DNA from 3 places in the Empedobacter sp. R132-2 genome. Region 2 is predicted to be linked to each of the others. Evidence: riboswitches for the same ligand, from Rfam matches in the RefSeq annotation. Region 2 holds a riboswitch; each other region holds the start of a gene.
What was found. A riboswitch is a leader RNA that binds a small molecule or an ion and turns the genes downstream of it on or off. The one in region 2 is predicted to bind S-adenosylmethionine.

Region 1 (7,451 bases), on a different contig from region 2:
AGAAGCGTCTTCTGTAATTACGGCTACATTTTGCATACCAAAATCGAAACTATCCTCGATTAATCCACTTCTTTTAAGCGTTTCAACAAAAGCTTCTAGAAATTTAGCCCCAAAGTTGTGCGAACCTTTCGGATTAAGTATTTCTGCTAGAATAGCTGAATGTGTATTTTCATAATGATCCACACCACAAATACGAAACATATTAAAATCTTCTCCATTAGCAGAAGATTTTAATTCCTTGTGTTTGTTAAACCATTTTACTTCATTCAGTAATTGGTCAATATTATTCATATATAAGTATTTTTTTAGTAGTTAGTTTTTAGTTTTTCCCCAACCTCGCCAAGCGACTTAACAACAACGATTGAAGTTGGGAGTGTTTTGTATTTTTTATCCAAAGAAGCAATGGAACTTATCTTCTTTTATAATCGCTAATAAATCTTGTAAATTATCAGCAATTGGGTGTGGATCGTACAATTCCCATTTACCAGAAGCTCGCATCCAATACAGTCTCCATTCATTTGTGGTTTTCGTAAAACGTATTTTTGCAAAATCGGACTGAATTAACTCATTCGGATTATTCCAAAATGGACGAATCGTATATAAAATGGCAGTATTCTTTTCCCAAGAATACCCAAAATCTAATTGTTTGCGTATCTCGTGATCTTCTGGTCGTAAGCCTTCTACAAATTGTTTAATATATGCTTCGCTAATACTAATTTCTTTTCCCATTTGTGTTGATTTTTATAGTAGTTTAGTTTTTCTTTACCCCTCCAACGTTGCCAAGCGACTTAACAACAACGATTGAAGTTGTGTGAGTTTTTGATTATGCTATTCTATTTATTCTATCAATATTAAAGTCCGATAAATTTAACTCCTTCAATTTATTTAAAGATAATCGATAAGGATACTTCCTTTCAGTTGGTAAGTGAGACAACAAATGTTTATAAATTATATCACCACGTCCATTAAAGATTTCTTCAAAAGTCCCATCCTTATTTATATTAATGGCAATAAAGTAGTCAGGCATTTTTGTTAAGTCCTTTGGAAAATAGAAATAGTTGTTGAATGAAGATTTAATTTGAACTTCCTTAGTTGAGTCACTGGTAAGAAAACCATCATATACCGCTTTATTATCTTTATGTAGGGTAATACCATAATATTCTGCGGCTAAAACTTCACCGATATCACCTACAAGCTTACCATCTAAAGTAAATTTCTTGTTATGATGGCTATATTTTTGTTGTAACTTTTCTATGGCTATAAAAAATTGCTCTAATTCATCTTTCATAAGTTTTAATAAATTTTAAGTAGTTTATTATTCATAATTACCCCTCCAACGTTGCTAAGCGACTTAACAACAGCGATTGAAGTTGAGTCAGTTTTTGGTTTTCACTGATGTGAATATTTATTATATCTCTTAATTTTGAAATTGTGTTTTCAAATAATCCTGTGATAAATTCATTTGGAATTAATAATTCAAATTGTTCAATTTGTTTACTACTTATATGAGGAATAGAAGTTCCTGTATGAACTTGTGAGCAATAATATTCAAAGTTCAAATTAATTAATGTTTGATAAATAAAATTTTGAATATGTGAATCACTTCTTAAGCATGCTACTCGCTGCGCTAAAATCATAGGCAATTCATGCTCGCCTATTAAAGACCAATTTTTACCAACTTTAGAACCGTCCATTCCAATTACAATATCATTAGTTTTTAAGAAACATCTCTCAATTCTTGGATTCATTTCTCCATCATAATATTTCAATGTATCCCATCTTAATGCTCTTTCAGTAACATTTTCTCCTCTTAAAACTTTAATACCATTTTCAAAAGAATAAAAATCGCTATCGAATGCAAACCCATTTAAAACATTACAAATATCTTTTAAGGTTCCAACCTCCCAACCCTCAGGGATTTCCTTTTCTAATTCTTGGTTGTACACCATTGCACCGCCAGAAGATTTATAAGGTTGTCCTTCTTCGTTCGGGAACTCAAAATCGACAAACCATTGTTTGTATAAGGTTTGAGCGGTGGCTTCCAACTTCTCACAGATTCGTTCGTTGACTTTTATTTTGTTTGCTACCGCTTGGTATTGGGCTACAATTTCGCGTTGTTTTTCGATGGATGGAATGGGTAATTCTACATCATTCATCTCATCCATATCAAAGAATTCATGGGCACTACCATGAGATTTAAATCGTGCATATCGGTCAAATTCTGGGCGTTTAAACCACATCAATAAATAATCTGGATTTAAAACATTTTCATCTTTAACCTCAAAAATTCGATATGAAGGAGATACAATACAACTTTCTCCTTTTCTTAATGCAATTGATATTTTATCTCCATTACGAGTAGTAGCTCTGTTAAAGACAAATTGGTTATGATGAGCCACGCGATATTTTGACAAATCTACTCCTATTGTGTTTGTCTTAGCTTTCTGAAAATATTTATTGTTACTTACTCCTTGTAATAAATCGTATTTATTTCCCTCATTGAATTCAACCTTTTCAATGATATAATCACCAAGTCGTTTATAATTCATAACCTAATGATTTAAATACGTTTACTACATCATTCTTTAAAGTTTGTTCTTGTTCAAATAAAGATGATAGTTCTGTTTTAATTTCATTCATTTTTTCATCAAAATTGAAATTCTCTTCAATGTTTTTGAAGTCAATGAATTTACTAGGAACTAAAGAATAATCTTTCTTACGAATTTCATCTATATGAACACTTTTACAGAACTCTTCAATATTTTGATAGGTTGATTCAAAATCCTTTTGTTGCCAATCATGATAGGTTTGTGAAATTTTAGAAATTGTAACTTCATCAAATTCGATAAATTTCTTTTCAAAAGGAACTCCCTCTCTTCTTAAATCAAAGAATAAGACTTCATTTCTTCTATCTCTATAATGTTTTGTAACATCATTTAACTCAACAGTACGTTCTAATTTGTTTCTATTGATAATCCACATAGAAACACTAATATCGGTAGAATAAAACATACTTCCTGGCAAAATCAGAATTGCTTCTACCAAGTCGTTTTCTATAATTTGTTTACGGATTTTGTATTCTTCACCACCACCCGAAAGAGCGCCATTCGCTAAGATAAAACCAGCTACACCGTTTTGGGAAAGTTTAGAAATCATGTTCAAAATCCACGCATAGTTGGCATTGGATTTTGGAGGAACTTCGTAACCTGTCCAACGTGGATCATCCGTTAATTCGTTTTCAGCGCGCCAATCTTTTAAGTTGAACGGCGGATTCGCCATGATGTAATCGGCTTTCAGTTCTTTGTGCTGATCGTCACTAAATGTATCGGCCGCTTTGTTTCCTAAATTGGCAGAAATCCCACGAATGGCTAAGTTCATTTTAGCCAGTTTAAATGTGGTATTCGTTAACTCTTGTCCGTAGATGGAAATGTCTTTTTTGTTTCCTTGGTGTTTCTCAATAAACTTCAACGATTGCACAAACATACCACCCGAACCACAAGAAGGGTCATAGATTTTTCCCTTGTACGGTTCAATCATTTCAGCAATCAAGTTTACAATCGACTTCGGCGTATAGAATTCACCTTTTCCTTTTCCTTCGGCAATAGCAAATTTGCTTAAGAAATATTCGTACACACGTCCCACGATATCTTGGGCTTCATCACGAAGCGTATCGATGTTGTTGATGGTATCCAATAAAGCCGAAAACTTAGATTGATCCAATCCCAATCTTGAGAAATAATTATCTGGCAACGCACCTTCCAATGATTTGTTGGTACGTTCTATGGTTTTAAGTGCAGTATCAACTTTTAAGGTAATGTCTTCTTGTTTGGCATTTTCGATGATGTACGTCCAACGTGATTCTTCTGGAAGATAGAATACGTTTTCAGCCTGATAAAATTCGGGTATTTCTAAGAAGGCTTCTTTACCTTCTGCAATCAATTCTTCTCTGCGTTTGATGAATTTATCACTTGCAAATTTCAAGAAGATTAAACTCAATACCACGTGTTTATATTCTGACGGTTCTATCGAACCACGTAATTTATTTGCTGCATCCCAAAGGATTTCTTCTGTACTTTTGGTTTGTACTTTTTTAGCCATAATTGTTTATCAATTCTTTGTTGTAAATATACAAATACAATAACTGCAAATAAAGTCTTATTAAGGGATAAAACTTTACGTAAAACCATATTTGTACTTTTTTTTCAAATATAATGAAGTATAGCGACAAAATAAGACGCTATGATAATAAACAACGAATAAAAAGGTAGAATAGGATAGAAGCTTTTGAAATAAAAAAGTATATTTATCAAAACTTAAATTGATGTGTCAAGTTTATTCTGATGTCACGTTTTGTACCTGTTCTGATTTTGAAATCGATCAAGTTCAATCATTAAAAAATTACTGGGTTTTGTATCGTTTCAATGAAGCGTTAGACCTTGTAATTGTCGGCGAAATAATGTTAGATGATATGTTGAAAAATTATAATCCAAATAATTTGGTTGAACTTGTACTAAAAAAACTAAATAACAATACGCTGTTTGATAAATCAATTGATTTTGAAGACAAAGATCGGTTACACGTTTCGATTGAATTGAATCAAGTAAACCTAAACTATGGGTTCGAATATGAAGCTAATAGTTGGTCAGAAATTGAATATGATTATTTTACTTGGGCGAATAGTTACGAAGAAAAAAATGGAGGAGAGGTAAAGCTTTACGAATTGTTATAAATTTATAAAATGAGCCGATTATTTATGCTAATCGGCTCATGTTTTTTAATAGTGTAATTTTTTTTCCTTTAGTAAAACCTTTTTCGCGAAAGAAATTGTATTTTCATTTTTAATGATTGAATAGTCAATTTCTCTTGATTCGAATTGATTAGTTAGTGCTTTTAGAAAGTGAGCTCGTGCAGCTACCCATCCAGTATTACCCACCTCTTTATTGAAGGAGTTAATTACTTCTTGATCTGAAAGTGAAATCAAGTTTTTTTCAAATTTTTCAGTTAAATTTTCCATTGTTTTGATACTTTAATTTATTAAACAGTATCAATCATTAAGAATTTAGAGAGTGACAATTTTTTGACTGAACAGCCCTCATCGCTTTACCACCGTGGTTTGTTAAACTCGGTTGGTGTACTTAATGTACTCTTGATGATTGAATCTTTTATAAAAGTATTAATTATGATTTAATATTCAAAATTAATTTAATTCCTCTTATGCCTCACCAAATCAGTTACAACTCCCAAAATAATGACAACATCTTCATCTTGTAATTGAATACAATTTTTGTATTTCGGATTAAGAGAAATCAATTGTTTGTTGATGGCATCATAACGTTTGAAAGTATATTCGGAATTGTTGACCGATACTACAATATCATCATGATGTCTGGGTTCGATATCAGATCGAATGATAAGTAAATCACCTTTCAGATATTCAGGATACATACTTTCGCCACCCACACGATTAAGATAAGTTGCTTCGGGATGATTCAGTAAAATTTCATCTAAACTAATATTATTTTGTACAAAATCAGCAGCAGGAGAGGGGAAACCTGCTGAAACATCACCAAAAAATTGAACAAATCGTTTTTCACCATCTGTTTTGATAGGGATATTGATTAACTCTTCTGAGAATTTGGGAACTTGAATAAAATGTACCATTTAATAAACATTTAAAATATCTGTAAATCTTGTTGTGTAGCAAGGTGATAAACGTTCTTGCTTCATTTTCCATTTTCTACGAACATCTTGCGAAGCTAATTTTAGCATATGATCGCCATAATTCGCATTTAATTTATCCATCACACTCATCAACGCTTTATGTTTTGGAGATTCTGTATGAAATAAATTCATCTGTGCTTGATTATCGGGCGTAATTGCGGAAACAATAACGCCTGCTTTTTTATAATCAGGAACTTTGCCTTCAGCAGGAACCAATTTATCCAATAAAAATAAAGCAGATTTGGACAAAACGATACTCGAATTCGAATCAAAATCTAAGGTTGTACTTAATGAGTTTGAAACAAATGATTGCTTTTCATCAAAACGATTGGTCATCACAAAAACAGTAATAATGTTGCATTTAGATTGTTCTTTTCTAAGCTTTTCGGCACAAGAAACAGCAAAAGTAGAAACACGCTCTTTCAGATTTTCATAATCATTGATTGTTTTCTCAAAACTACGAGTGGTCGCAATTGATTTTTTGCGTTGAACTTCATCTAATTTTAAAACGCTTTCGCCTAATAATTCTTTTTTCAAACGCAATTCGACGATGGAGAAATTACGTTTGATGTATTCATCTTCAAGCAAGGTGAAATCATATGCATTACGACATCCGATATAAGATAAACGTTTAGCTAAACGTCGCCCAATTCCCCAGATATCCTCACATTTTAACCATTTTAAGGCTTTGTTTATTTTCTCTTTCGAATCAATCATATAAACGCCGTTATGATGTTTCGGAAATTTCTTCGCAATTCGATTTGCTACTTTAGCTAAAGCCTTTGTAGGAGCAATACCAATACAAACTGGAATTTTGGTAATGGTATATATTTTTTGTTTAATTTCTTGGGCGTACTTTACCAAATCATAGTTATCAAAGCCTTTGAAAAGAAGAAAAGATTCATCAATCGAATAAATTTCTATATCAGGACAATAGGATTTTAAAATCATCATCACGCGATTACTCATATCCGCATATAAGGGATAATTGGATGAGAATACATTAATTTTATTTAATCTAAAATTATTCTCGTATTCAAAAGCAGGAGCACCCATTGGAATGCCTAAATCTTTTGCTTCATTAGAACGTGCAATTACACAACCATCATTGTTAGAAAGTACCACAACTGGCTTTCCATTTAGGGTTGGATTAAAAACTCGTTCGCACGAAGCATAAAAATTATTGCAGTCAACTAAAGCATACATCATGTTACAAAGTTGAGCAAATAAAGCGCTACAAGGTGTCGCGGAAAAGTGTTAAAAAATAATAATTAGAAATTGATTCAGTAAATTTGTGCCATGGTACTGAATGATAGATTGAAAATGTTGGTTGACCAAGTTCCAAAAAATATTTGTGGCGTGTATTATTTATACAACGACAAGCAAGATATTATCTACATTGGAAAAAGTATTGACATTAGAAAACGATTGATTCAGCACTTCAAATCACTTGACAAAAAAGAAATCAAACTACAGTATTTTACGCATTCCATTCAATTTGAAAATACAGGAAATGAATTAATTGCTTTGTTGAGAGAATCTGAACTAATTAAGCAAAATCTACCACTATTTAATCGAGCTCAACGAAAAATTAAGTTTTTCTATGCTTTGAACAAAGAAATAAATTCGGATGGTTATCATGCATTAATTGTGAAGAAAATTGATAACTCTGGGAACGAAATTATCTCATTTACATCGTTAAATGAAGCAAAAGATTATTTATTTTACAT
Region 2 (7,451 bases):
TTGGATAAAGAGCATCTTAAAGTTCAAAAGGCAATTCAAAATGGTTTAGCTATTCCATACGATCGTGAAAAAATAAAATTAGCAATGCTAGAATTAGAAGCTCGACAAGTAGAACTGAATGGTAATCGACAATTACTGTACAAAAAATTAGAAACTTTAACGCATCTGTCTGAACAAGATCTTCAACAAATTCAATACGAACTAGCGCCAATTGACATTCTTGCTTCAAGTTATACTTTAGAAAATAAAAAAGAGTTGAAAGCACTTGAACACTCTGTGAAAGCTTACGAATTTATATATCAAAAAGAAAAAGGTTCACACTTACCACAAGTTTTTGCATTCGCGAACACCAATTATACGTCAATTTTTGGAAGTCGTTTCAAATTAAAAGATGTTGATATATTAGGTGATGTTAATTTGAAAATGAACCAATTTTCGATGTTTCCTAATATTTTGATTGGTATTGGCGCAAAATGGGAATTATTGGATGGCGGACAACATAAAAATAAATTAGCACAAGCGAAAACTGACATTTTAATAAATGAAAACAAGTTAAAAGATTCCCAAGAAAAACTGAATTTATTATTAAGTAAAAACAAAATTGATTACGAAACTTCTACTGAAAAATTGAAAGTAAATAATCAACAAAATACCATTGCAACAAATAATTTAGAAATCGCTTCAAGACGATTTCAAGAAGGATTAATAGATGTAACCGAACGTTTGGCTGCTGAAAATGATTATTACAAAGCCAATCTAGGTTATTATGCTCAAATCTTGGATCAACGCTCTAAAACCTACGAATTACTTCAAACTTCTGGAGAATTATTTAATAAATTATCAAATTAAAATCATGAAAAATAAATTATCCTATATTTTTGCTTTAAGCGGATTAATACTTTTTACAAATTGTAAATCATCTGACAAGGAAAATAGAAAAGAAGAGCAAACTATTTTTCAAGGTAAAATTGAGCGCGATCAAATTAGCGTTGTAACAAAAATTCCAGGAAAAATAGATCAAATATTAATTCACGAAGGTGATGAAGTAAAAAAAGGACAAACGCTTTTTGTCTTACAGTTACCAGAAGTTGATGCGAAGAAAAGTCAAGCAGAAGGTGCTGTAAATTCTGCCGAAGCTCAATACGAAATGTCAAAAAAAGGTGCTACAGATAATCAATTGAAACAATTGCGTGCAAAAGTTGCTGGTTTGAAAGAACAATTAGATTATGCAGAAAAATCAAATCATAGACTAAAAAATATGCTTCGAGATAGTCTTGTTCCGCAACAAAGTTATGATGAAGTTTATGCTAAATATCAAGGTGCTAAAAATCAATATTTAGCTGCAAAAGCGGAATTAGCTGATGCCGAAAATGGAGCGCGTGTAGAACAACAACGAATGGCTTTGGGACAAAAAGAGCGTGCTTTGGGAGCTTTGCAAGAAGTAGATGTTGCTGAGGCGGAAAGACACATCAAAGCACCACAAGATATGACGGTTGAAACAATTAATCTAAAAGTTGGAGAATTAGCTTTGGCTGGATATTCTATTGCAAACGGGATTTTGGAAGAAACTACATTTTTTAGATTTACAATTCCTGAGAATAAAATCGGACAATTGCAAAAAAATCAAATCGTCAATTTAAAAGTTCCTTATAAAAATAATATGGTTTTGAAAGGTAAAATTGTTTCGATAAAAGTGCTTAATTCGTATGCAAATATTTCGACTGCTTATCCTGATATTGATCAACAACAATCGCAATATGAAGTGAAAGTTGTTCCTGTTGACTATAAACAAGCTACTCAACTATTGACAAAAGCAAATGTAGTTTTAGATCTTAATGCTAAATAAATTCTGATGAAAACGATTTTTCATTTAATTATACGAGAATTCAAACTTTTCTTCAAGAATCCTGTTTTACCAATTTTATTCTTGGGAGCACCTATTATGTATGGTGTTCTGATCGGAAATGTTTATAAAAAAGGGAATGTAACCGATTTACCAATTATTGTTGTAGATGAAGATCATACGACGACAAGTCAGAAAATTATTCAGATGTTAGATGAAAATGAATCGGTGAAAGTTGCTGAAGTTTTACCTTCAACGTTTGATTCTAAGAATAAAGCTTTAGCAATCGGAGCTGAAGTTGTGGTTGTTATTCCTCGAAACTTTCAATCTGATGTACAACAAAAAAAATTACCCGAAATCGCTTATTTTGTAGATGCTTCAAACACGTTAACTTCTAATACAGCGGCAATCGCAATTACGACAGTTTTAACAACAATGAAAGCCGGAATTTCGATAGAAACAGCTCGGAAACAAGGCGTTCCTGAATATATTGCAACACAAAGCTACGAACCATTCAAATCAACGATGATTCGTCAAAATATCAGAAGTGGAAACTACTTATATTTTATGCTTCCAGGTGTTTTATTAACCGTATTACAACAGGTTTTATTATTAGGTTTAGCACTTTCATTTGCTTCAGAATTTGAGAATAGGACATTTAATGAATTGATCTTAAAATCATCCAATCCTTTTACCATTTTATTCGTCAAAACTTTCCCTTATTTATTTATGTCAGTATTTATATATATGCTGTATTACTGGTTCGGAATGTTTTATGACATGAAATTAGAGACCGAATTTTGGCCATTCTTCACTTCTTCTCTTGCATTTATTTTAGCCGTTTGTTTTTTAGGATTTTTAGTCAGCATTCTCCTTCCAAGCCAATTAAAAGCAACCGAAGTTTTGATGGTTGTTGCAACACCAAGTTTTATTTTAAGTGGATTTACATGGCCTTTAAGTCAAATGCCAAAATGGATTCAAGCAATTGCAGATTGCATTCCATTAACACATTATTTGAAAATATTCCGAATACTTTTCATCGAAAAAGGCGATCCTGCGTTAATTCAACCACATTTAAATAATCTAATTGTAATAGGAAGTATTTGCTTTATCTTATCTTTGGCTATTCTAATCGTTAAAATAAGAAAAGCTAAACAATCGATGAAACAAATCGGAACAGAAAAGATTTAGCATCTTTTTTTAACTACAAAACAGATAATAAACCATGAATTTTCTTACAGTTGAAAATCTAACCAAATCATATGGAATCCGAACTTTGTTTGAAGATGTAAATTTTCATGTGAATGAAGGAGACCAAATCGCATTCGTAGCAAAAAACGGAAGTGGGAAATCTACTTTACTTAAAATTTTAGCTGGATTAGAAACGGCTGATTCTGGCGAAGTTCGCCCAAATAAAGGTGTTAAAATTTTGATGTTAGATCAAAGTGATGACTTTGACGAAAATTTAAAAAGTGAAGAATATATTTTCAATCATTCGAATGAAGTTTTAGATATTGTTCGTCAATATGAAAACATGATCGAAAATGATCCAACAAATCCTGATTTAATTGATTTAATGGGAAAAATGGATGTTTTAGATGCATGGAAAGTTGAACCAACAATCAAGGAAATTTTATCAAAATTGAAGATTGATTTCTTGGAGCAAAAAATTGGAAAACTTTCTGGAGGTCAGCGAAAACGTATTTCTTTAGCAAAATTTTTGATTGATTTAAGTTTCGAAACTGGATATGTTCTTTTGATTTTGGATGAGCCTACCAACCATTTGGATATTGAAATGGTGGAATGGCTTGAATATTTCTTGAACAAAGAAAACAAAACATTGATTTTGGTTACGCACGATCGTTATTTCTTAGATGCAATTTGTACCAAAATTCTCGAAATGGAGGACAAAACATTGTATGTACATTCGGGAAATTACGAAACTTATATTACGAATAAAGCATTGCGTATCGAAAATCAAAATGCGACAATTGACAAAGCGAAAAACCTTTATCGTAAAGAGATTGAATGGATGCGTCGTCAACCACAAGCGCGTACAACAAAGTCTAAATCTCGTATTGATGCGTTTTATGATACTGAAAAAGTGGCTAAACATAAAATTGTCGATCAACAAGTAAAATTAGAAATGGTGATGACGCGTTTGGGTCAAAAAATCATCGAAATGGAACATGTTTCGAAAGCATTTGGTCAAAAGAAAATTTTAGATGATTTCTCTTATATATTCGCTCGTGGTGGAAAAATTGGTTTAGTCGGAAAAAATGGTGTTGGAAAAACCACTTTCTTAAAAATGTTAGAAGGAATCGAAACTATGGATTCTGGAACAATTGAACGTGGAGAAACCTTAAATATCGGACACTTTAAACAAGATGGAATAGAATTTAAAGGCGACGAACGTGTCATTGAGTTTGTGAAAGATATTGCAGATTTTTTCCCTCTTTCTAATGGAAAAGAAATGCGTGCAGAACAATTCTTAGAAATGTTTTTATTTACGCCAGAACAACAACATACATTCATCTCAAAGTTGAGTGGTGGAGAGAAAAAACGTCTGCAATTATTAGCAATTTTGTACAAAAATCCTAACTTTTTGATTCTTGATGAGCCAACAAACGATTTAGATTTACCTACTTTAACGGTTCTTGAAAGTTTCTTAGAAGAATATCAAGGTTGTTTATTAGTTGTTTCCCACGATAGATATTTTATGGATAAGGTGGTCGATGAATTGATGATTTTTGAAGGCGAAGGAAAAATTTCTCGTTATATGGGAACATATACAGAATATCACATCGAGAATAAAAACAAGCCTGTAACTGACGATAAAAAGATTGAAAAAGAAATCGTTATTCAGGAAAAAGTTGAATCGAAAGAGAAAGTTGTAGAGACAAAACCAAAAAAATTATCGTTTAAAGAACAACGAGAATTAGAAGAAATTAATAAATCTTTACCAATTCTTGAAGCCAAAAAAGAAGAATTAACGAATTTACTTTCCGACCCAAATTTAGGTTATGACAAAATCGCAACTATTGGAGAGGAACTTCAAAAAATTGTAAACGAATTAGAAGAAAAAGAATTTCGTTGGTTAGAATTAAGCGAATAAAAATATTGAAAAGGAACTTTTTTTGAGTTCCTTTTTTTGTTTTAAAAATTTATTCCTACATTTACTCTATCAATCATCAGGAGTTTCTGAAAAGTCAGAACACCAACCGAGCCAAAACCACGCTACGGTGGTATAGAATGAGGGCAAACGCCAAAATAAAAGGTTATTCTCCACTCTATCCTGTTGTTTTTATCATTAAAAAATTAAAACAATGGAAAATCTAAAAAATGAATTTGTCGTATTATTCCGTGAATTAACTGACAACGAATTAGTCGATCGCTTTAATCAAAATGTAGGAAACAGTTCTTGGAATTCTGCAAGAAGATGTTATGTCAAAACATTATTTGACGAATTACAATACCGTAATTTTGATAGCACAACCATAGAAAGAGGAAACACATTTTCGCTTCAACATTATGTAATATTAATTGAAAATAGATTAGAATATTTAGATTAAACATAAAAAAAGGAAAACTTGAAACAAGTTTTCCTTTTTATTTTATGGTAGACAATATTACTTACTCTGCTCTTTTATAAAATCATTAATCGTAACATTTAATCGTTTATTTCGGATATCTTTTTCAAAACGAATTGGTTCAGCAACACGTTCTGCACAATCTTTCATCCCACAATTTTCGCATGTAACCGCAACTTCTTTTACAGGAATTGATGGGTCATTCATAAATTTAATTTTACGTTGTGCTGATTTGTACAACACACCTATCGTTACGCTTCTTAAATAATTTGGATTGAATGGATCTTTCGTTGCTGAAGAAATTACATAATATTTTTGATTATTATTGAACGGATACAACGAAATTTGTGCAGAAATCTCATGATGATCATCTTGATGTTTTTCCAATTCTTTCAAAACATTTAACGAAACCCAACGACGACAATAATGCTCATCCGTTTCATTTGCTTGTGGCGATTGTTGTTGATTAAGGTGAAGTTCTTTCGTTAATTTATATGAATTTGAGCCAACTTTTGCTGACAAACGCAAGAAAAACAAATCACGAATATTAAAATGTTTGGGTAACAAATTTGTCATTCGTTGATAAACCGTCTCAGGAGATTCGGTATATTTTCCAAGAATTTCTTGAAATTTAGACAAATCATGATGCTCTATAGCAAACAAATTCTGCATATCCTTCAACAATTTTTCTTCTGGTAACAACAACGCTCCAGCAAAATAAGATGCATAAAAATTGTTTAACAATTGATCAAAATTATCGAAACTTGCCCACGAAAATGTATACAAACGCTCCTTCAAATCAAGGTAATTATAGCCTAATTCTTTCGCCAGAATAAATCGTTTTTGATCATTATCAGAATTGATATTGATATACAAAAGTTTTTTCTCTTTGATAAAAATAGAACGCAATTTCGCTAAATCCTTCCCTCCTAAAGAAGTGAAATCTTCATAAAGAATGGTATAATTATATTCCTCTTTCAGAATTTCTTCCATCGTTTCATTTTTTACAAAATCTTCAGATTCAATCAAATATTCTTGTAAAAAACTTTTTGCTGATTTTTCAATTTCAGGAAAATAATTATCATTTGCTTCCTGAAAAGACCTCAACGAAGCCAAGAAAAAACTTTCGCGCGTAAGATTGTAATTATTACCTATTTCAATCAACGTAGAAATAAATGCATTTACCTTCATTGGTGCGTTAGAAATGATCTCAATTAAATCTCTTTCTTCAATTCCGAAGAGTTCCAAAGGAATTTCTTGTAATAAATTTGATTGTAAAATCTCAGCGACTGGTGCTAAATTTTTATCCAATTTTAATGAAACTATCTCATCGTAAGGAATTTCCAACGCTTCGGCAAGAGCAACAATTTTATCAGTTTTTGGATATTTTTTACCTTTTTCGATCTCATTCAAATACGATTTCGAAAGTCCAGTTAGCTTAGATAACTTAAACAATGACAAATCTTTAGCCGTTCTAACTTGTTTTAGTTTTAACCCAAAAATTAATTTAATGTATTCTTCTTGCATAATTTTTTCAAAAATATTTGGTAAATGTAAACGAATTTTTATAATTTAGCGAACGTTCGCTGAAAGTAAAATTCCGCTCGAATAACCAAAACCAAAATTACAACAAAAACACAAAAAATGGATACTATTACAAGTGAATTAAAATTATCGCAGAATAAGCTGGATAGTTATCCAGATGTTTTGACAACCGAAGCAGTTAAATTTTTAACAGCTTTACACAAAAATTTCAATGAAAGACGTTTAGAACTTTTGGCGAATCGACAAGAAAGACAAATCTTTTTTGATTTGGGTAATTTTCCAACTTTTTTGTCAGAAACAAAAGAAATCAGAAATGGGGATTGGACAGCAGCTCCTATTCCAGCTGATTTACAAGACAGACGCGTTGAAATAACTGGTCCAGTTGACCGTAAAATGGTAATTAACGCGTTAAATTCTGGCGCTAAAACATTTATGGCCGATTTTGAAGATAGCAATTCTCCAACGTGGGATAA
Region 3 (7,451 bases), on a different contig from region 2:
CGATGAATTGGCGAATATTGAGTTAGAAAATATTCACAATTATTCAGCGATTAACGATGTATTTTATGGACGCGGTTATTTGTTAGAATTTGTTACAAATCGATTCAAAAATACGTTGGTTTTAGCGACAGAAGTTTCAAAAATTTATTGTGATGAATTAACAGGAGAATCTTTTCCAGAAATTATTAACCAAATTAAAGAAGGTTTTAAATCAGCGATTCTTAACCACGCTTATGAGTTTGTAAAAACGGAAACAACGTACAAAGTAGGTTCTAAGCAAGTAAATATTTTGCACAATGAATTAGAATCTGACTTGGTTAAAATTGATAAACAATTGTGCCAATTGGTTCAGAATTTTGAATTGTTAAGTGTTATCAATCCGATCAATTTAGAATTTGAAAAGAAGAAATTTTTAGCTTCAAAATATACATACGAACCACAATTTAAATACAATCCGCTTAACATTGATCCATTCGAATTTAAACGAAAATTATCGAATATTAAAGTCGAAAAAATCAATGATATTAGTATTCAAAATATGTATGTTAACACGATTAACGCTTATTTTGATAAGGTCGATTTATTAGCCAATCTTGGTACGGATAAATTTTTATACAATTCGTTGCGTTACTTTGGCGAACCATCCAAAAAAGATATCGAAAACGCGAACTTTATCCTTTATTGTCCTGAATTTAGAATGGATAAACAAGGAAATTATACAGAGGAAGAAGTGGTTAATCTTTTTAGAAATGCTACGAATGATTATGGTTTCAAATTTGACATCGAAGTTTCGGATGATATCGCATCAAAAGCACTTGTAATCAATAGCAAGAGAAAAGTTGTGATTAAACGTGGCGTTAAGTTTGACAAACGTTTTACAAATGGTTTAATTGAGCACGAAATTGGAGTTCACATGGTGACAACCATGAATGCGTTGGATCAACCATTAAAAATCTTTAGTATTGGTTTACCTGTAAATACATTAACGCAAGAAGGTTTAGCGATTTTAAGTGAATATTATTCTGATTCTATTAATCATAGCCGACTAAGAGAACTTGGTTTACGCGTTATGGCAGTTCATATGTTGACAAATGGAAAATCATTCAACGAAACATTTATGACCTTGATGGAAGAATACAAAATGCAACCAGAAGATGCATTTTATCTGACAACTCGCGTTTATCGTGGTGGTGGTTTTACAAAAGATGCACTTTACTTGAAAGGTTTGAAAACAATTTTGAATTATGTCGATCAAGGACGTTCTTTGGATAATTTATTGATTGGAAAAACTTCAGTTGAATACATTGATACAATTGACGAATTAGTTGAACGTAAAATGATTAATAAACCAAAATATCATACCAAAATTTTCAAAAAACATCTTGAAAATCCAGAAATCAACCCTATTTTACAATATATTTTTAACGGAATAAAAGATTAAAAAATAAAAACCCACTCAAATTTGAGTGGGTTTTGTGATTAATTCTCTTTCTCAATTCTTTTATCAAAATAGAATAATACAATTCCTAATGCAATAATACCTAAACCAAATAAACTTTCTTTTGGTTTTTGCATCAAAACGAAATAACAGATATATAAACTAAATGCTAAAAATATAGCAGGTAAGACATAAAAGAATTTACTTTTGATAATAGTTAATTGATCTTGTTTGATAAAGAAAGCTGTACAAACTGCTAATGTTGCTAATATTTGTAAAACAAACGATGTATAGGTAAAAATCACTTCAAAATCTCCTGAAAAAATTAGCAAAATACTAATTGCTGTATGCACCCAAATTGCACGAACTGGAATTCTATTTTTGTTCTCTTTCGCCATAAAATTCCACAATTTATTTTCGCGCGCTGTGGCTTGCGTCAAACGAGAACCAATCCACAAATAACCGCTAATCGTCGCAATTAATTGTAAAGCAATAAAGCAACTCACCCATTTTACATTATTTCCAAGCAGATTACCGAACGAAATATTTGCAACATTTTCTTGTCCAGCCAAAGTTCCTGCTGATGCATGTTTCAAGAAAACATAATTTAGCAAAACATAAGAAATCGTGACAAAAATAACGCCTATAAATAGTGCTTTTGGTAAGTTTTGTTTTGGTTGCTCAATTTCTTCTACGATGTATGAAGCCGAATTCCAACCTGTATAAGCAAAAGTAACATAAACCAAAGACGTCGCAAATGCAGGAAGTAACAATTCATTTTTCCAAGTCGAATCAAAAACTACCGCATTTGGCTCAACTGCTGGAGCAAAATAAAAACCTAAAACAATTAAAACAACAATAAATACAACTTTTAGAATAGTAAAAATATTCTGAAATTTACTACTCAAATTTAGACTGAATGATTGAAAAACGGCAACAATCAAAATCATGGCTATTGCAAATTCTTTTCCTAAATCAAACCCGAAAACATTCAAGTATTTTCCCATTGCCAAAGCCGCTAAAGAAATCGGCGCTGAGAAACCAACGAATAAAGAAATCCAACTTGATAAATAACCAAAAACAGGATGAAATGTGCGAGATAAGTAAATATAATCTCCTCCTGATTGTTTAAATTTTGAAGCTAACTCCGAATAAATAAATGCGCCAATCAACGCTAACAATCCTCCTATTGCCCACAATAATAAGATAGAAGTTGTATTTTTTAGATCAGAAATTTGATAACCCAAACTGGTAAAAACACCTGTTCCGATCATATTCGAAATCACTAATGCTGCTGCGGTTTTCCAACCAATTTTTGAATGTGCCATACACAAAAAAGTGCCAATTGAATGTTTGAATTTACATTAAAATTGACACTTAGAATATTTTATTATTGATTAAAATTTAAAACTTGCACGCGCAAAATAATACGCTCCTGTCATCCCCATTTGCACTGGCGCATACGGAAAAACTCCATAATAAGAATTCTCGTAAACTTGCTTGTCTGGGAAAACATCAAACAAATTATTTGCACCAATTGTAAAGTTGAAATTCTTTGTAATATCATAACCAATCGAAGCATCCGTCACCACTTTTCCCGTGTGTTCTTGGATACTTCCCCAAGGATATCCATCTTTTGTCACTTTTCCGAAATACGTGTTACGCACCATAAAATTGAATCCAGAAATTGCATAATTCAATCCTAAAGTTACTTTTGTTTTTGGACTTAATGATTCGATAATATTGACTTGATCAGAGCCAAAAAATTCTTCCGTTGGAATTGTTAAAGCTGTTGGAAAATGATAACCGACAATCTTTGTTTCATTGATATTTCCTGATAAACTTGCATTCAATTTTCCTCGACCTAAACGTGTATCATAGGAAATCACTAAATCCAAACCTTTGGTTTCTGTATCAATTGCATTCGTAAAAATACGCGCTGTCGCTACATTATATTTTTCTAAAGCAGGATCTGTGATATCAGAAGTTAAGACAATTCGGTCATCAACTTTTATAAAATATCCATCCAATGTGATGAATAATTTTGAAGTCGGACGAAATGTTAAACCTAAACTTGCATTGATTGATTTTTCTTCTTTCAATTTATCCAAACCAATTTCTCTCGACAATTCAGACTCATTTTGGATAATTCCTTTTGTAACCAAAACTTGATCTCCATTATCATTCAAGAATAAATCAGTATATGAATTACTAAAGTATTTTTGTTGTAAAGAAGGCGCTCTAAATCCTGTTGAAATTGCTCCACGAACCGAATATCCTTTTGCGTATTCATATCGCATCGCTAATTTTCCGTTGATTGTACTTCCAAAATCTGAGTAATTTTCGAAACGTCCAGCCAAATCAGCCGTAAAATCTCCAAATTTCAATTCTCCATCTACATAAGCCGCAACTGAATGACGATCACCTTTTACAGCATTTAATGGAGAAAATCCTACAAAAGATTCAGATCCAGAACCTGTGTAAGAAGCTTCATCTCCTGCTTCGATTTTATATTGTTCAAAACGATATTCTCCTCCAAACGCTAAGCTAACATTTTGATTGATTCGTTTCGAAAAATCTAAATTGACTGTATTTTGTAAAAATTGATGTTTCCCTGCATAAAAATCGGTTGGAGAATTTAAACCTAATGATTGATTAATTGAATTTTCTAAATCATATTTGAATGAATTTAAACCAAAAGTATTACTCAAGTCAACTTTCCATCCATCATATGAATAACGTAATCCTGTCGAATTTGAATAATCATTTACATTAGATTTTAACGTTGCTTGAAAACCATTTGGATAAATTTTTAACGCATCTTCAGACAATTCGCTTGGCAATCTTCTAAAACCGAATCCATTTCCTTGGCGTAATGAAACGCCTCCAAATGAATAAAAATCTAATCGATCATTAATCGCCGTTTCAGCATTTACAAAAAATTGTTGATTTTTGATTGCCGCATCTCCAATTTGAAATCTAAAATCTTTTCTCGAAAGTCCTAAAGCAGCAATTTTAGCATCATCCGCAGCTCTTGCTGCATCTGGATCATCTGCAAAATCGTAGGCGAAATTATCTCCAAAAATATCTAAATTATGATCTTTTGAACGATTCGTTTTCTTGCGCTCACTTACAACCGCCGAAAAAACAATTGAACCTGATTGTCCTAATTTCGTTCCATAACTTCCGTTAAAATTATACGTTTCACCATCATTTCGAGAAGTCTGACCATACGTCAAAGACGCGTCACCTCCTGGTTTAGATTTCAAAACAATATTTACAACTCCCGCAATCGCATCAGAGCCATATTGCGCAGCCGCACCATCACGTAAAACTTCAATTTTATCGATCGCCGAAATCGGAATTGCACCTAAATCTGTTCCTACAGAACCATTCCCTACCGTATTTTGGTAATTCACCAACGAAGTTGTGTGACGACGTTTTCCATTAATCAAAACCAAAACCTGATCTGGTCCCATTCCGCGCAACGTCACAGGATCGATATGCTCCGTTCCATCGGCAGATGATTGACGAACCGAATTAAAAGAAGGAATAACCACATTCAAAATATCATTTACACTCAATTGAGGAGAAGACGTTTTCAATTTCTCAACATCGATAATATCGACAGGAACTGACGAATTAACCACCGTTCTTTCTGATGTACGACCACCGATTAAAATAACTTCGTTAAGATTTGTTTCCTCCTTTTCAACTTCTTGAGCGAAAAGTGTAGATGCGCAAATAAATGCGAATGAAGCAAGTAAAAATTTGTTTCTTTTCATTTTTAATTTTCATAAAACTTTCAAGAAACCAACAGATAAAAGTGAAATACTTTTACTCATCTTTCCCTCTAATAGGTTGGATTTAGCACCTTAGATTATAAGTCATCTGGTTGCTAAGGTTTCACAGGGCCAATCCCTCCACCTTTCTTGATAAGTTATGCAAAGGTAATGTTAAAAAATGAAAATGCAAATAATACTCTATCATTTTTATAGAGTTATTGAATTAACAATGAAATATCTAACTCTTGACTTTCGTCCAAATTCATCATTGCATTGATTCGTTTGAATGATTTGAAGTTAACTAGATCTGAAACCTTTATATTTTTCTGAATGATTTCGCCTGATTGCAACAAAGCTTCTCTCATTGTTCCTTTCAACAAAAAACTTCGCGGCGTGATCCATTGAGAACCGTCAAAAAAAACAATATTCGAATAAATACAATCGGTAATATAATTTGATTTCACCAAGACCAAATCATCTGTTTTTGATTCTTTTAAATACTCATCAAAAAACCAACGATCTAAATATTTGTAGGAATAATCAATTTTATTTTCGATCTCAAAAAGTTGAATACTTTCAATTGGTTTGATTTGATACGGTTGAAATTCTACCGATTGAATTTCTCGATCATAAACAATTCTAACTTTATATTTTTCATCCGTTAAATCTGTTGGAAACTTAATAATTTCGTTCAATAAAATCGGATTGATTTCAGTAAAATTATCATTTCTTGTTCGATCAAATCTCGCTTGATGAAATTCTAAATTTCGAAGTTGTTTATTCACACAACAAATCGATTCAATAAATTGGAACATATACTTTCTGAATTAATTCTTCGTATTCTGCTTTCGCTTTGCTTTTTGCCGTTATTCCTCCTCCACTCTTGAAAAACAATTCGCCTTGATTATTTTCAATAAAACGAATCATCACAGCACTATCAAGATTTTTTCCATCAAAAACACCAAAAACTCCTGTATAAAAATTACGATGATACTTTTCTGCTTCTAAAATAATTTCGACGGTTTTCTTTTTGGGAGCACCGCAAATAGAACCTGCAGGTAAAAGTTGATCGAAAATCGTTCCTAAGTTTTGGTAATAATCATCGTTCAAATCACCTTTTATCTCAGAACTCACTTGCAAAAGTGTTGCATCATTTGTCTTCACCTCATCCATGTAGCGATAATTTGTTACCTCAACATTTTCTGAAACAAGACTCAAATCATTTCTAATTAAATCGACAATTGTAGCATGTTCGGCAGCTTCTTTTTCATCATTCAAAATAAGTTGCTTCGCATTTAGAATCGAGGCATCAATGGTTCCTTTCATTGGATTTGAAAAGATTTTTTGAGCTTCAATTTTCACAAAACGTTCGGGAGAAAAACAAACAAATTCGTCTTTATATTTCAATTTATATTTTGTTTCAGAAAACTGAAAAATATCATTCAAAGACAAATCAGTTTCAATTTTTGTTGGAAGCGTTAAATTCGTTAAATATGAATTTCCAAACAAAATATTATCGTGAACATAATTGAATTTTGGCAAATATTCGTCAAAGGAAATCGGGAATTTATTGAATTTAAAATCTTTCTGAAAAGATTCTTTTTTTGTTGAATCTACTTCAAATTTTATCTCATCAGGTAATTCATTTAACGGAATTACTTCTCCATTTTCTTTCAAAAAATCGATCATAAAAAAAAAGGGAACTTTTGCAGCTCCCAATTCATTCATTTTCGTAAAAATCGAATGCTTTGCTAACATTCGATAAAATTAATATTATTCTTGGTTTGTACCAAGTAGATCAATTTCTGTTTTTTCATCATCTGTCAAAATCATATCTTTTAACATAAAATAAACCATCATATAGCCAATTGGATAAGTTGCTAACACACCCACATAACAAGCAATAGCTCCTATTGAAGCAACCAGACTAACAACAATAGCTATTAGAATCATCCACCAAAAATTCTTTTTTACGATTGCATAAGAAGTTTTCATTGCGTCAATAGCGCTCATATTTCCATAATGAATAAGATACGGAGCCAGATAAATACACGCTTGTAAGAACAATAAAAATACTGTCGCCACTAAGATGTATAACATACCAAAAAGCGATGAACCAATCATTAATGCTGAGTTTACATTTTCGGGATCATTAAACATAAGTGGTAAAAAAGAAAAAATAATGTATGGTAACATTACAACTATTGCAACTCCCATTACGATAAGTG

Region 1: it holds a riboswitch for S-adenosylmethionine, as region 2 does, so the genes downstream of both, HXZ69_RS10625 (hypothetical protein) here and HXZ69_RS12645 (hypothetical protein) in region 2, are expected to answer to the same signal.
Region 3: it holds a riboswitch for S-adenosylmethionine, as region 2 does, so the genes downstream of both, HXZ69_RS04375 (TonB-dependent receptor plug domain-containing protein) here and HXZ69_RS12645 (hypothetical protein) in region 2, are expected to answer to the same signal.

Annotation. Positions count from the first base shown of each region.
Region 1 is NZ_JACAGG010000022.1:29,664-37,114, forward strand. It holds gene HXZ69_RS10595 (PDDEXK-like family protein) at 1-291, opposite strand, end outside; gene HXZ69_RS10600 (DUF3024 domain-containing protein) at 388-729, opposite strand; gene HXZ69_RS10605 (DUF6998 domain-containing protein) at 824-1,288, opposite strand; gene HXZ69_RS10610 (restriction endonuclease subunit S) at 1,326-2,549, opposite strand; gene HXZ69_RS10615 (type I restriction-modification system subunit M) at 2,539-4,098, opposite strand; gene HXZ69_RS10620 (hypothetical protein) at 4,322-4,729, shown strand; gene HXZ69_RS10625 (hypothetical protein) at 4,775-5,014, opposite strand; SAM-I-IV-variant riboswitch at 5,064-5,158, opposite strand; gene HXZ69_RS10630 (LexA family protein) at 5,203-5,661, opposite strand; gene HXZ69_RS10635 (Y-family DNA polymerase) at 5,662-6,930, opposite strand; gene HXZ69_RS10640 (GIY-YIG nuclease family protein) at 7,021-7,451, shown strand, end outside.
Region 2 is NZ_JACAGG010000033.1:13,620-21,070, forward strand. It holds gene HXZ69_RS12625 (TolC family protein) at 1-849, shown strand, start outside; gene HXZ69_RS12630 (HlyD family secretion protein) at 854-1,846, shown strand; gene HXZ69_RS12635 (ABC transporter permease) at 1,853-3,034, shown strand; gene HXZ69_RS12640 (ABC-F family ATP-binding cassette domain-containing protein) at 3,069-4,958, shown strand; SAM-I-IV-variant riboswitch at 5,027-5,126, shown strand; gene HXZ69_RS12645 (hypothetical protein) at 5,170-5,415, shown strand; gene HXZ69_RS12650 (helix-turn-helix domain-containing protein) at 5,473-6,960, opposite strand; gene aceB (malate synthase A) at 7,078-7,451, shown strand, end outside.
Region 3 is NZ_JACAGG010000004.1:134,612-142,062, forward strand. It holds gene HXZ69_RS04365 (flavohemoglobin expression-modulating QEGLA motif protein) at 1-1,441, shown strand, start outside; gene HXZ69_RS04370 (APC family permease) at 1,480-2,766, opposite strand; gene HXZ69_RS04375 (TonB-dependent receptor plug domain-containing protein) at 2,836-5,223, opposite strand; SAM riboswitch class I at 5,277-5,380, opposite strand; gene HXZ69_RS04380 (aminotransferase class IV) at 5,439-6,038, opposite strand; gene HXZ69_RS04385 (aminodeoxychorismate synthase component I) at 6,022-6,981, opposite strand; gene HXZ69_RS04390 (DUF2189 domain-containing protein) at 6,997-7,451, opposite strand, start outside.